DNA from 3 places in the Natronotalea proteinilytica genome. Region 3 is predicted to be linked to each of the others. Evidence: riboswitches for the same ligand, from Rfam matches in the RefSeq annotation. Region 3 holds a riboswitch; each other region holds the start of a gene.
The links. Region 3 has a riboswitch for thiamine pyrophosphate ahead of ACZ5AL_RS14520 (TenA family protein). Riboswitches for the same ligand answer to the same signal wherever they lie in the genome.
Positions count from the first base shown of each region.

Region 1: another riboswitch for thiamine pyrophosphate. It lies ahead of ACZ5AL_RS02645 (3-oxoacyl-ACP reductase); the one in region 3 lies ahead of ACZ5AL_RS14520 (TenA family protein).
Region 2: another riboswitch for thiamine pyrophosphate. It lies ahead of ACZ5AL_RS10555 (ABC transporter substrate-binding protein); the one in region 3 lies ahead of ACZ5AL_RS14520 (TenA family protein).

Region 1 is NZ_AP043947.1:596,108-600,793, forward strand. Features, by position in the region: gene ACZ5AL_RS02640 (MFS transporter) at 1-1,037, shown strand, start outside; TPP riboswitch at 1,148-1,254, shown strand; gene ACZ5AL_RS02645 (3-oxoacyl-ACP reductase) at 1,317-2,090, shown strand; gene queG (tRNA epoxyqueuosine(34) reductase QueG) at 2,099-3,070, opposite strand; gene ACZ5AL_RS02655 (PKD domain-containing protein) at 3,076-3,966, opposite strand; gene ACZ5AL_RS02660 (PKD domain-containing protein) at 4,302-4,686, opposite strand, start outside.
Region 2 is NZ_AP043947.1:2,619,697-2,624,382, forward strand. Features, by position in the region: gene ACZ5AL_RS10545 (hypothetical protein) at 361-867, opposite strand; gene ACZ5AL_RS10550 (sodium-dependent transporter) at 899-2,248, opposite strand; TPP riboswitch at 2,710-2,803, shown strand; gene ACZ5AL_RS10555 (ABC transporter substrate-binding protein) at 2,859-3,764, shown strand; gene ACZ5AL_RS10560 (beta-propeller fold lactonase family protein) at 4,598-4,686, opposite strand, start outside.
Region 3 is NZ_AP043947.1:3,641,485-3,646,170, forward strand. Features, by position in the region: gene ACZ5AL_RS14505 (superoxide dismutase) at 126-890, opposite strand; gene ACZ5AL_RS14510 (YqjF family protein) at 1,067-1,798, shown strand; gene ACZ5AL_RS14515 (GYF domain-containing protein) at 1,876-2,556, opposite strand; TPP riboswitch at 2,708-2,816, shown strand; gene ACZ5AL_RS14520 (TenA family protein) at 2,900-3,634, shown strand; gene ACZ5AL_RS14525 (M50 family metallopeptidase) at 3,725-4,606, shown strand.

The DNA.
Region 1 (4,686 bases), 700 kb from region 3:
GGGCCGTGATTGTCCTGGGGTTTTTGTTTGTGCAGGAGGCCGCGCACGTTCCGCTCATCTACGTGCTCATTGCTGCGCAAGTCGTGGTTGGGTCGGTCTATGTGCCCGCAAAGAGCGCCTCCATCCCTAATATCACGGCGCCGCGCGAGTTGCTCACGGCCAATGCGCTCTCCTCGGCTACGTGGTCTACTATGCTGGCGGTGGGTGCTGCGCTTGGTGGGTTTGTGGTGGAATGGGCCGGGGTAGAGGCGGTCTTTATTATCGATAGCATCACGTATCTGTGGTCGGCCTGGTTTATCTACCGGACAACAATTCCGCAGAATACAGAAAAAGATACGGATCCGCTGATTCGCACAGCTGCGTATAAGATCTGGGATGGCTGGACCCACATGCGGGCCCATCCGCGTGTTGCACGCATCGCCACAGCAAAAGCAACCTGGGCGGTAGCTGGGGGGGCCCTGGTGTATATGCTCACTCTTATTGGCGAGCAGGTGTCTCCGGGAGCCATTGCAGCTGGTATCGGGGTCTTGTTTATGGCACGCGGCATTGGCACCGGCATCGGGCCGATTATTGCCCGTGGTGTGTTTACGGATCAGTCTACATGGCCGCTGGTGCTGGGCAGTTGCATTGCGGTCAGTGGCGTCGCCTACGCGGTCGTAGGGTGGGTGCCTTGGGCGCCTGAGGGAGTCGTCCTCGCCACGGTCATTGCACTAGTTGTTGCTGCACATGCATCCAGCGGAGCCAACTGGGTGCTAGCTACTGTTCTGCTACAAAAGCGAACCGAGGACGCATATCGGGGACGGGTCTTTGCGACGGAGTGGCTGCTCGTTATGATTGCCGAAACCCTTTCGATTGCGCTTGCCAGCTTGCTGCTAGAAATCGGCTGGCTCGACCTGCGCGGTGCAGTACTGGTCTTTGCTGGATTGCAAGTTCTTTCCGGGTTGGTTTGGCTTCTGGTTGTGGCCCCTCGTGAGCGTCGTGATGATGCTTCAGAGCAGCGGACTGACAGAGCGGCCTCGGCCCGCAAAGAGATGTAGAAAGGGTTGCGGTTGGGGGTGCTACGCACTACGTTAACTATCGTATTAGGGGATGCATCTATCCGTCGTTTGAAAGAACGGGTGGTTGCATCCCCCAATTTTGTTTTCAATAGCGAAGCTAGGGGTGCCGCAGCACAAAACGTGCATGGGGCTGAGAGATACACCCTTCGAACCTGATCCGGATGATGCCGGCGAAGGAAAGCTTTCTGCTGGTCCCAGTACGGATGTGTTTGGGTGCTGCTGGCTTCGCATTTCTTGCCTAGCTACCCTCTGATTGTTATGTCTGATACGGTTTCGCTATCCAACCAAGTTGTTCTTATCACCGGTGCCAGTCGCGGACTCGGTGCTGCCCTTGCGCAGGCCTTTGCTCGGGAGGGCAGCCGCGTCGTTGTGAACTACCACCAGAGCAAAGAGGCGGCCCATGAGGTGGCCGCTTCGATTGGCGACCGTGCCTTGCCCTACCAGGCTGATGTGCGCGATGGCCAGGCCGTGCAATCCATGGTCCATGCCGCTGCCGATCACTTCGGTGCACCCGTAACCACCGCCATCAGCAATGCCCTGATCGACTTTCAGTTTGATGCCGAGGCGCGTGCCACCGCCGATGCCGTGTCGTGGAACGACTATCAGGCCCAACTCGAAGGGAGCGTGCAGGCAGCACTCCATCTTGTGCAGGCCTGTCGTCCGGCAATGAAAGCCGCTGGATTTGGGCGCTTCGTGGCCATCGGATCAAACCTCGTGCAGAATCCGGTTGTGCCGTATCACGACTACACAACGGGCAAAGCGGCACTACTTGGTTTTGTGCGCAACATGGCACAAGAGCTTGGCCCCGACGGGATTACAGTCAACATGGTGTCGGGTGGATTACTTGACCGCACAGATGCCAGTGACGCCACCTCCGACGAAGTGTTCGATCTCATCCGCAACTCGACGCCGTTGCGCGCTGTCACTACGCCCAGAGAGATGGCCGATGCGGTGCTCTTTTTTGCGTCGCCGTGGGCCCGTGCGGTAACGGGGCAAAACCTGATCGTAGACGGCGGGCTGGTGATGCAGTAGCCGTTGCCTTAGGCGTCAGTAGTTACGTTGTCGAGGGCAGCGCGGACGTTTCGCTGGAAGCCTTCGTACGTAGCACGCGTAACGGGACTGCCAGAAAAGCGCTCGCGAAACTCTTCCAATTCAAGCTCCACCCAGTCGCGTAAGTCGGTGTCCGACATCCCGTCGCGCGGCTGGTAGCGGGGCTCTGTGGTGGGCTGCTTAAACTTATTCCACGGACATACATCCTGGCAAATGTCGCAGCCAAAAATCCAGTTTTGCATATCGCCGGAGAGCGCTTTGGGCAAATCGTCTCCACCGTGCTCAATGGTCAGATAGGAGATACAGCGTGTGGCATCGACGGCGTATGGTTGGTAAATAGCGTCGGTCGGGCAGGCGTCTACGCAGCGGGTGCACGAACCGCAGAAGTCCTCGACCGGATTATCGGCAGGCAGTGGCACATCCACAATGATTTCGCCGATGAAGAAGAACGACCCCATCTCCCGAGTCAGCAGATTGGAGTGCTTTCCTTGCCATCCGAGTCCACTACGTGCAGCCCATGCTTTGTCGAGTACGGGCGCCGAATCCACAAACGCGCGTCCGTGCACCGACTGGCCGACATTGGTTTCGAGCCAGTGCAAAAGCAGATAGAGGCGTTCTTTGAGCACCTCGTGGTAATCGTCGCCCCATGCGTAGCGGCTAATTTTTCCGGTGGTGGCGGATTCATCATGCTGGGTTTCTGGCTGATAGTAATTGTGCAGCACTGAGATCACGCTTTCTGATCCGGGCACGAGCCGGGTAGGGTCGATACGCTTGTCGAAGTGACGTTCCATCCAGTGCATGGTGCCATGGCGACCTTCAAGGAGCCACTGCTCCAAACGGGCTGCTTCCTCATCCAGTGGTTCAGCAGTTGAAATGCCGCATGCATCAAAGCCTAAGCGAGCGGCTTCTTTTTTCAAAGCCCGTGCCGTGCGGCGTTGGTCGTGGCGTCCAAAGCGGGACATGACGGTTAGGGTTGGATAGGAATTGTGTCGATGCGACGAAGGTCGGCATCTCCTTTACGCGCGTCTTGGTCAGGCTGCGATTGAGGATCCTGCTCAATGCGATGAGTGTCAACGCCATCCGCTGCGTAGAAATCGGCAACGGCTTGTAGACGACCTTGAAGGAGAGCAACGCTTTCTTGTTCGGTGGCTGTAGGTTGACCGGTTAGACGCACTGTGAGTCGCGGACATTCGATGAGAAGACGGGCGTTTTCACTTAACACGTCGCGGGCCTCGTCGGCAAGCGTGCTAGAGTTGGGCTCAAAAAAAGCCGGGTTCAGATCCACAATATCAGCACACATAGCCGGCTCATCGTGATAAACCGAGACAGAGGTTGTGTACGTGTCGCTGCTTGTATCATCGTGTACTGTGAGTATGACCTCGTAAGTGCCTTCGGCAGTATAGATATGGGTGGGGATGCGTTTTTCAGAGGTGTTTCCATCTCCAAAGTCCCATTGATACTGAATGGAAGAAGGGCCTTCGACGGTGTTGTCAAAGGTGATGGATTCACCGGGAGCAACTGGAAGTGGACGGGGAGCGACTTCTGCAATACGCAGTGGATTTGCAGCGGATACGTAGACGCGCAATGCGTCGCGTGCGGTGCCTGCGTCATTGCGGGCTTCAAACGTGACGGTGTACTCGCCTGGTTCTTGGAAGCGGTGGGTTGTGAGCACGCTTGAGTACGTTGTGCCGTCTCCTAGATCCCAGGTCACCGTGACGGGTTCGGTAGCATCTCGATTATAGCTAAACTCAAAGATACCAAGCTCCCCGACAGTCAATTCTTCAGGGGCATCTTCAAGCATCACCGAAGGTGGAGTACTGCCACACCCAGCGATGCCGCCTCCAATCATGAGGAGCATGAAAAGTCGGCATCCGAATGAGTTCAAATAGGACCACATGCAAGTAAAAGGCAGCATAACATCGGGCTCGAAAAGTTAAAGTCAAGAGTGGTCTAGAATGAGGTCGTTCTTCATGGTCATTGTTGGCTATTGCGAAGAGCGCTTTCGTTTGAGATTACGACCGCACACTCTCTTTAACATAAGGATGCGATGGTATGGAAAAAAAGAGGAGAGTAGGTTTTGATACGTAGAGACGTGTGATAGCACAAAAAAACGGGCTTGCCCTCGTGAAGAGAGCAAGCCCGCAGAATGGTGCGGATGCTGATTAGGCATCCGGTGTTATGTTGGGCAGCGGTTTAGCGCTGTGGGATGGTATCCACACGACGCTGCTGCTCGGTGCCCGCTTTCTTCGTTGTGGTATCGTCATCGAGGACACCACGTCCTTGGGCATTGATCCGATCTTCAGGTACGCCAGCTTCGATGTAGAAGTCGGCAACAGCCTGTGCACGGTCGGCGGAGAGTTCATCCGGATTCCGCTCGCCCGGAGCAGCAAAGCCTTCAACACGCGCTGTGATGTTCGAGCACTCGGCGAGAATTTCAGCATTCTCTTCGAGGGCGCTACGTGCTTCGTCTGTCAACGTGCTGGAGTTGACGCCGAAGAAGGCCGGGTTCATCTCGGTGATGGTCTGGCAGATCTCAGGCAGATCCGGATCCACAGTATGCGTGAGGGTGCTAGAGTCG
Region 2 (4,686 bases), 1.0 Mb from region 3:
CGCAGATCCTCACGCCTGCTGGAACGCTCCAGCATCCCTAATCCACCACCGGGTTTCTTTACCTCGGGGGGTACGTTGGACGCAGAGCGTCCATTTGTCCGCCGCGACGCAGAGGGGCCGAAGGTCATGCCCCGGTTGTACATCGCGACGAGGACGCAATCGGGAGTTCGCTCCGGTTGCGTTGTGTATACACCATAGCTCAGAGGAGGGGGATTTAGGGGGAGGGATTCCATAGAGCCATATATCAATTACTTATGTAAAACGTGACACCGTGCGGATGAGAGCGTGTATTAAGAATGTCCGGGCGTACATGATGCCGCTTTGAAACGCACAAAACCCCAACTTCGTGCCTGTCTTTACTTACAACACCATTACCCCAGCGGCCAGTCCAAGTCCAATGCCGTTGGCGACCATATCGCGCCAGCTAAAGCGTCCGGTGGGTCCCCAGTAGCGGTCGTATGTTTCTTTGGCCACGCCCACCGCGAATCCAGAGGCCAGCGCGTACGGGATGGCCGCGTCGTGCGACAGCGACGTTTTTTCGACCAGCACGTACTGTGAGCTGAGCGTCCACAGAAAACTATACGTGACGTGTAGTGCCTTGTCGCGAGCGAGCCAGCGATCGGAGAACGTGCGGCTGCGGGCGGCGCTGGGCCGGTAGTACAGCACCGCAGCCCGGGCCGTTGTGGGCAACGGGGCCGCTGAAGCCGGTGCTGGGGATGCTGTGTCTACAGGGGACGGTACGGCGTGCGCTGCGTCGGGGGGAGCCGGTGTTTGGGCCAGGGCATCGGATGCATGGAACGGGAGGAGCCCGCACAATAGCACGAGCCCTCCAATCCAATGCCGTACAGGCACCAGCGCGATTAGCATGCGGGTTATCCCATGAACCGGTGCGTGCCGTTTACAGAACACCTGTGGCATATCCGATGATGATGACGAGCACAACGAGCGGGAGGATGTAGCGAATCATGAACATCCACACCGTAAGGACGCGGCTGCTTAGATTGCTGCCCTGCAAGAGCTCTTGTGCAGCTTCGTCGGCGCCCCAAATCCAGCCAATAAAGATGCTTAGGAAGAATGCTCCCAGTGCCAGTCCTACGCTTCCAACGTAGTAGTCCATGAAGCTGAGGAAGTCGCGTTCGCCGAAGAAGCCACCTTCGCCCAAGAAGTCAACAGCGCCCTGTGAAAGGGCCGAGGGGATGGCCATGATGAACACAAGTCCACCGATAATGAGCACCGATTTGTTGCGCGACCACTCTTGTTCATCGACAAAGTAGGATACGACGACTTCGAGCAGCGAGATGCTGGACGTGAGCGCCGCGATGGAGAGTAGGATGAAGAATGTAACGCCCACGACGCTGCCAAGTGGCATTTGGCTGAACACTTCGGGCAGTACAACAAAGACCAGTGCGGGCCCGGTGGTTGGATCTACGCCGATTGCAAAGATGGCGGGAAAGATCATGAACCCGGCCATCAGGGCAATCATGGTGTTAAAGATCACGACATAGATGCCAGAGGTCGCAATATTCTCTTTTTTAGAGAGATACGACCCGTAGGTAATCATCGCCCCCATGCCCAGACTGAGCGTAAAGAAAGCCTGTCCGAGAGCGGCAATGACGATGTCGAGCGTTAGGCCTGAGAAGTCGGGGACGAGGTAGAAGGAAATGCCCTCGCCGGCGCCTTCAAGGGTGACGGATCGGAAGATGACGAGCAGGATGAGCACAAAGAGGATGGGAAGCAGAATCTTCGACCATCGCTCAATGCCTTGCTCTACGCCGCCCACGACCACGAGCAAGGTGAGAGCCAGAAACACCGCCAGCAGACTAATGACTAGCACGGGCGATGCCGCAAATTCCTCGAAGCCCATTCCGGGGGCAATAACATCTTTGACGGCGTACCCGACCGCCCATCCGGCGATGACGCTGTAGTAGCTTAGAATAATAAACCCAGCAAGCACACAGAATGCCCCAACAAGGAGCCACACCGAGCGCTTGCCTACGATGGCTTCGATGGCGCCGACGGGGTTGCGTTGGCTGTTGCGCCCCAGCGCCAGCTCGGCGTACAGGTACGGCATCCCGATGCAGAAGATGAACAGCAGGTAGACCATGACGAAGGCACCGCCTCCGCCCTCTCCGGCGAGATAGGGGAACCGCCAGATGTTTCCAAGTCCAATTGCGGAGCCGGCAGCAGCGAGCACGAAGCCAATGCGCGAGCCCCACTGTTCGCGAGCGGGCGTATCGAGCGATGCCATAAACGTCGTTAGGTCTGTATACAAAAGAGCAACGGGAGCGAAAAACGGACGCAGCGCGCCCTTTCGACAGAACCGAGCCAATCCGGCACCCTGTCATATAGGCGAAAAGTTAAGCGCGCCACACGCCGTCTGCAATCATCGGCGCTGTTTCCGGTTGGTTATATTGACGAAGAATCGTTCAATTCATGGTAGTTACTCCACCTGTCATTACAGGACAGGGCGATATTTCCTGGTATGTGGAGCCACATAGATGCCCGATGCAAAGGCGGTAGACGGTGTGTCGTGTCGTGGGGCTGGTGTATTGTTACATCGAAATGGGGTAGATTGGGGTGCCTGATGCCTCTCTTTTCTTTAGTTTTGGTGGAAACTGATGCGCTGTTATATCTGCGGAATTGTGGGCGATGCGTTCTCTGTTTAGATGCGTTCGCTCTTTACATTCACCCTCTCAATTCGTACGCTGAATCTAACGCTAGGGGTGCCCCACCTGGGGCTGAGATGATACCCTTTGAACTTGACCCGGCTTGCACCGGCGGAGGGAAGTGGGCTGGCCTGTTTGGTCGGGCATCGCTAGCGGATCTCGTTTTGTATCACGCTGCGACATTTGCCGACTATGGACACGCTTCGTCTTGGCCTCGAATGGTTCTTAAACCCCGATCACGCGCCTCTTCTCGTCGCGCAAGAGCACAACTGGTTTGCCGAAGCCAGCATTGATCTCGACATCATTGAACCTGACGCTCATATGGATGCGGTGGAGGCCATTGAGGCCGGCACCCTTGACTTTGCCATCACCGAGCCCCTGCATCTTGTTGAAGACCGCGCAGCAGGCGAATCGGCTATTGGATTTGCGCGTTTTCTGCATACCAATGGCGGTGTCATGTACCTGCGCAACTCCGGCATCACGCGTCCGCGTGACATGGCCGGCACCCGTATCCAGTACCCCGGTGCTCCGGGTCCGGGCGGACCGGCTATTGTGGGCACGATGATCGAGCACGACGGCGGGACGTTCGAGCCGGATGACTTCACTCCGGTCAATAATAGCTTCTACCACACGGATGCCCTTGCCAAGGACAACGCGGATGTCGCTACGCTCGTGTTCTACAATTTTGAGGTGGTAGAGGCCCGGCACCGTGGGCTGGATGCCGACTTCTTTGCGCTCAAAGACTGGGGGGTGCCCGACTTTTGCCAGTTGGTGCTCGTCACTACTCCGACGCATCTGGAGGCGCGCCGCGATGTATTCAAGCGCTTCTTGCGCGTCCTGCGGCGCGGCATCGATGCCATACACCAGCGTCCAGAGGAAGCTGAAGCCATCTACCACCGTCGCGCGGATGTGGCGCCCGATGATGCGCTGACGCCCAAGACGTTTGCGGCGACCCTCCCTTGCTTTACGCACGACTTTACCATGGCAAGCGCGTACTACCAAACGCTCGAAGACTGGCTGGTACGAACGGGGCTCATTGACCAGCGAGCAGGAGCCACGGCGTACTGGACAAACGACCTGGCGCTGCCGGTACAGTAGTACTCTGTCACAGGTCAATCTTCGGGTTGCAACACCCCCGTCTTAATGATGTCATCTTGAGCGGAGCGGCTCCGCCTAGGAGACGCGGAGTCCTGACACGAGCGGAGCGACTGACGAACGCAGTGAGTAAAGATCTCCCACGAACTGGGCAGGGCTGTTGGTTTGCCAGTAGCTGCTGAGCGCCGAGGAGATGTTTCGACGCGCTTCGGGCCCTGGGGGCCCTCCGCTTGCTCAACATGACAGAACATTTGGGTTGAGATGCTTCAACGCGAGTCCACTCCATACCCTAACATTCAGATGTGACACAGCAGTAGTACTCTGTCACAGGTCAATCTTCGGGTAATGCACATGCCTCCTAACGTATCGAGAAAAACCCACACCCTTTGTCATTGCGAGCGGAGCGACGCAATCTCATGCTATCAGACCGGATACAGCCGCCCAATCAACGACATGAGATCGCCGCGTCAGTCGCAGGGCTCCCTCCTCGCGATGACAATGTTGGACCCTACCATTCAGGTGTGACAGAGCAGTAGTACTGTGTCGCACGTCAATCTTCGGGTAATGCACATGCCTCCTAACGTACCGAGCCCCCTTGAACCCTCGTCGCGATGCTCTGCGTCGCGACGAAGTTCGGACGCTCTGCGTCCTTCTGTTTCCGCGTGTTTTCTTTGAAGAGAGCGGCGTGGTTTCTTTTGCGCGGTGTCAGATGGGCTGACGGCGGGCGTTGGGACACAGAATTTGGCACGGCTCCGCACCTTACCATTCAGGTGTGACAGAGTAGTAGGTATCTACGTGCGTGCCCGCCATCGGACCGTAGATGCGTTGCGCGAATGCTATTTTCCGTCGTCCTGATGGGTATTTGAGGGGATTCCGCACGTGTGCGAGATGCTGTACTGGAAGATGATTTCGCGGTCGCGGCCGG
Region 3 (4,686 bases):
TCCAAAGATTGACCTGTGACACAGTACTAGCAGGGTAGCCCCCGAAATGAAACAGGTCCAGACACACCGGTCTGGACCTGGACGTGGGCTCTTATGCCCCGAGGGAGGCCATGTAGATAGCTGCCTTATCTAGCAAGCACGCGGGTGTAGTTTTCTTCGGCCTGCTCCCAATTGAGCACGTTCCAGAAGTTTTCGAGATAGTCACCGCGGCGGTTTTCGTACTCCAGGTAGTAGGCGTGTTCCCACACGTCAACCCCAATCACCGGGTACAGCCCAAGCTCCAGGGGCGTATCTTGATTTGCTGTTTGTACAAGCTCCAGATTCCCTTCGGCATCGGTGGCGAGCCAGCCCCAACCGCTTCCAAACACGCCTCCGGCAGTGCTATTGAACGCCTCCTTGAATGCATCCAGACTCTCAAAGGTCTCCGCCAGTGCCTCTTCGAGTGCGCCGTGCGGATGCGTGTCCTCCGCGGTAAGCAGCGGCCAGAACAGCGCATGGTTGTAATGCCCGCCGCCGTTGTTGCGAATGGCCGTGCGCACATCGTCGGGCAGGTTCTCCAGGTCGGCCAGTAACTCGCCCAACGTGTGCTGCTGAAGACGGTCGTGTCCTTCCAGGGCATTGTTGAGGTTGTTCACATACCCCTGGTGGTGGCGCCCATGATGCACTTGCATGGTTCGTTCGTCAATGTTGGGGGCAAGCGCCTCATGGTCGTAAGGCAGATCGGGCAACTCGTACGGGTACGTCAACGAGCCGGGACCCAGCGCAGCGCGAGCTGGATCTACAGGCCGTGCACCTGATCGTGAGGTGGCATTGGCCAGAAATTGCGGAATCACCATGCTCAGGCCGAACCCGCCAAGCAGCGAAGAAATAGCACGTCGTCTGTTAATCATAGCGCCAAGAAAGTATGTGATACAAGGGCAAACCTGTCCTTTGCATCTTTCGGAAACGTGTCGGTTCCCCGCTGTTCTTGACGATTATCCTTCGATTGGCCTTGAATCGAACGCAAGGGCGGCTAAAGGGTAGCGGACATGTCGGATTCGTTTTCGTTTTGTGTTTCTTATCGCCTATGCATCCTGCTCTGACCCATACCGACCATCGCCCGTGGCCGCTTCCTGATGCGCCGTGGACCTGGCGCCAACGCTGGTGCGATCTGCTGTTTGCCCACTGGAACGTGCCGGCGTCGTGGCTAACCCCGCTCATCCCCGACCCCCTACGCCTCGACACATATAACGGCACCGCCTGGTTAGGCGTTATCCCGTTTCGCATGGAGGGTGTGATGCGCCGCCCGCTGCCCGATCTGCCGTGGATCTCTGCGTTTCCCGAAATGAATGTGCGTACGTATGTAACGTACCAGGGCAAGCCCGGCGTGTGGTTTCTAAGCCTCGACGCGACGAACCTACTGGCTGTACTGGCCGCCCGATTGTTCTTTCATTTGCCCTACTACTGGGCATCGATGTCGCTCACCAAAGACGCACATGGTATTCAGTACGCCTCCACCCGTACAGATGCCCGGTTTCTGGGGCGCTACCGCCCAACCGGACCCGTGCAGCCCGCCGAGCCGGATACGCTCACCCATTGGCTTACCGAGCGCTACTGTCTGTACACCCAAATCCGCACCGGTGTCCTGATTCGCAACGAGGTGCATCACCCGCCGTGGCCGTTGCAGCCTGCCGAGTGCACCATTCAGATGAATACGATGCCGCAGTCGCACGGTCTGCCCGTTACCGGATCGCCCGATCACCTGTGCTTTGCGCGTTCGTTGGATGTGGTCGTTTGGAATCCAGAGCGAATCGAATAGCCTGGGAGGGTGGTTGCTTTTTCGACGTAACGGTGCTGGTACCCGCCGCGTCGTTCCAATAACGCACAGACGCTCAACTACGAAGGCACCGGACCGTACTGGTTGGGCCCTTGGGTACCCGGGGTAAAGATCAGAAACGCCTCAATTAAAATCACCAACACCCCCATACTGATCAGCGAGGCGCCAACAATCGGCACAGCAAACCAGCCCGACAGGTCCATGTCGTGCAGGCGCCGAATGGTAAGAAATACAGAGACAACGCCCCCCCCGACGACAGCCACAGCCGCGGCCAGAAATCCAAAGGGTAAAAATACCGATGCCAGGGCGCCTATCATCAAAATAAAAATGACGATGTTGTACATCAGATACTTCAGTCGTCCGATGCGTCCGCGCGGTGAAAGCAGGTCGGGGTTGGGCTCGTACTGCGGCTTGTTGACATGCGACGAGGGGGAGGCCTCGGATGCTGAATCAGAAGCCGAATTGGGTTCAGGGTCCGATTCTGAAGTGGGCGTCTCCTCTACACCGATCCCATGATCGGCATCGGCCCAGTGCCCATCGCCCACGCCCTGGCTGGCAGGGGGCGGCTCCTCGGGAGCTTCAGGAAAAAGTTCGGGCACATCGCCCGCAGGCGTCCACTGGTTGAGCTCTTCTGTCCATACAAAGTCATCGGGCGTCACAACCCCTTCGCGGACGCGCCGCCGAATCTCTCGATTCGTAAAGGGGCCCCGCCGATTGCCGTTTTCGCTGTAATACCACATGAATGAGAAGCGCTGCTAATGGAGGCGATGTGTTTACATGCTAACGTACATAGCGCATCCTCCAACTGCAAAGCCTTCGTGCACCGGCGGTCGACGATCTTTTGTGCGACCGCGCCTTGACATCTACCAAGGCAGTGTGTACGTTAGAGCAGAGCGAAGCTGGGAGTGCCCTATTGCTGTGTAACAAGCGCATAGGGCTGAGATGATCCCTCGAACTTGATCCGGTTTGTACCGGCGGAAGGAAGCTTCTTCACTACAGCCGGCTTGCTTTATAGCGGCTTGCTGATGCACCTCCGGCTTCGCTTGCTGCCTTTTTGTCTTTTTTGCAAGCACTTTTTGTCTTATGGCAACCTCTACCCTCGACCTTTCACTGGCCGATGTCTCCATCGACCGGGCTTATCACGTACCGCCGTTTGCACAAGCCTGCGTAGACGCAGCGGGCGACACCTGGGGCGCTTCGTTTGACCACCCATTCGTGCACGCACTGGCCGAAGGAAGCCTCGACGAAGAACGCTTTCGCTTCTACCAGATGCAAGATGCTCGGTACCTCGAATCGTTTTCGGATGCCGCAGCGATCCTCTCCACACGCTGCCCCGAGCCCGACGACAAACTCTGGTTCATTGATGCCGCCCGCATGGCGCTCGTCACCGAAGGCGAACTGCATGCCGGATACGGCGAACGCCTCAACTACGATGCCGGCGACATTGCCGCGCTCACCTGTACGCCTAACAACCGCGGCTACCAGGATCACATGATTAGCTGCGCCCAGCGCGGTACCCTCGTTGAAGCCGTAGGCGCCCTTACACCCTGCCCGTGGCTGTACATCGAAATTGGGCAACGGTTGGAGGCCGTACTTGGCGATGTCCCCACCGACCACCCCTACGCCGACTGGCTGGCTATGTATCGCGATCCCGCGTTTAACGCGTATATGGACGAGATTTTGGAGCGCCTCCAGCGCTTTGCCGATGCCGCCGATGCCGACGCACGCGATCGCGCTAAGACCGCCTTTCTAACCAGCATCCGCTACGAGTGGATGTTCTGGGAGCAGGCCTGGACCATGCAGGAGTGGCCCGTATAGCACGGCTCCCTGAACCCGCTCCCGCCTTGGGTCGTTCGCGCCGTACCTGTTGCCTCAAAACGCAAGCCGTTTTCCAACCGCTACGGTGCTGTGGCTCACGCTGACTCCTGGACGCCCCGGTCATTGTTTCTCGTTGCCGTAGGTAGCGTAGCTGCCTGTATGTTGGTGCCTTACGGCGAATGGCTGATCTATCCGTTCCAGCTGTTTGGCACGTTCATTCATGAAGCCGGTCATGCCCTCGCTGCGTTACTCACCGGCGGGCGCGTAGAAAGCTTTGTGGTGAATCTTGATACCAGCGGCTATGTGCGCTCCCGAGGCGGGTCGCGGCTTATTACCGTTTCTGCAGGATACCCGGCCTCGGCACTTGCCGGGGCTGCGCTGCTCTATGCAGGTACACGCCGCCGCTGGGCCGCCCCCACGCTTGTAGGCACTGCACTCACCACTCTTCTCATTATCGCCCTCTTTAGTGGATACGGCGCTTCATGGCTAGCCTTCGCCGCGTTTGTAGCCGGATGCGCCGCGCTGGGATACGGACGCACACGAACCCGCTCTGGCCATCGCGGCCTGCCCTGGTACATACTGGGTCTATTCGCTATCGGAGGCGCCCTCGCGTACATGCTCGTCACAAGCGGACTCGTAGCCTGGGCCGTGGGACTTTCGATGGCTGCCGTCTTGCTGATCATCGCAATGTATGCCGCCCCGGTAATTCAGCACCTCACCGTGCTCTTTCTAGGCGCCCAACTCGCCCTGGACGGCTTACATAGCATCCAAACGCTGTTTTCGATGACGCGCATGGGGCACACCCACAACGACGCGGCCACCATGGCGCAACTCACGGGCATTCCAGCATCGGTGTGGGCCGTAGGATGGGGACTGCTAAGCCTGATCGTAATCGGCTGGGCCATTCTGCTGTTCTGGCGCACGCCTCACCCTGAAAAACCTACCTCCTCGACCCCGCACCTTCCTGAATGAGCAGAGTTTGTTTTGCAACGCCCAGTCTGTATGTTACAAACTCGTTTTGCTGATATATCTTACCCTACCTATGCGCTTAC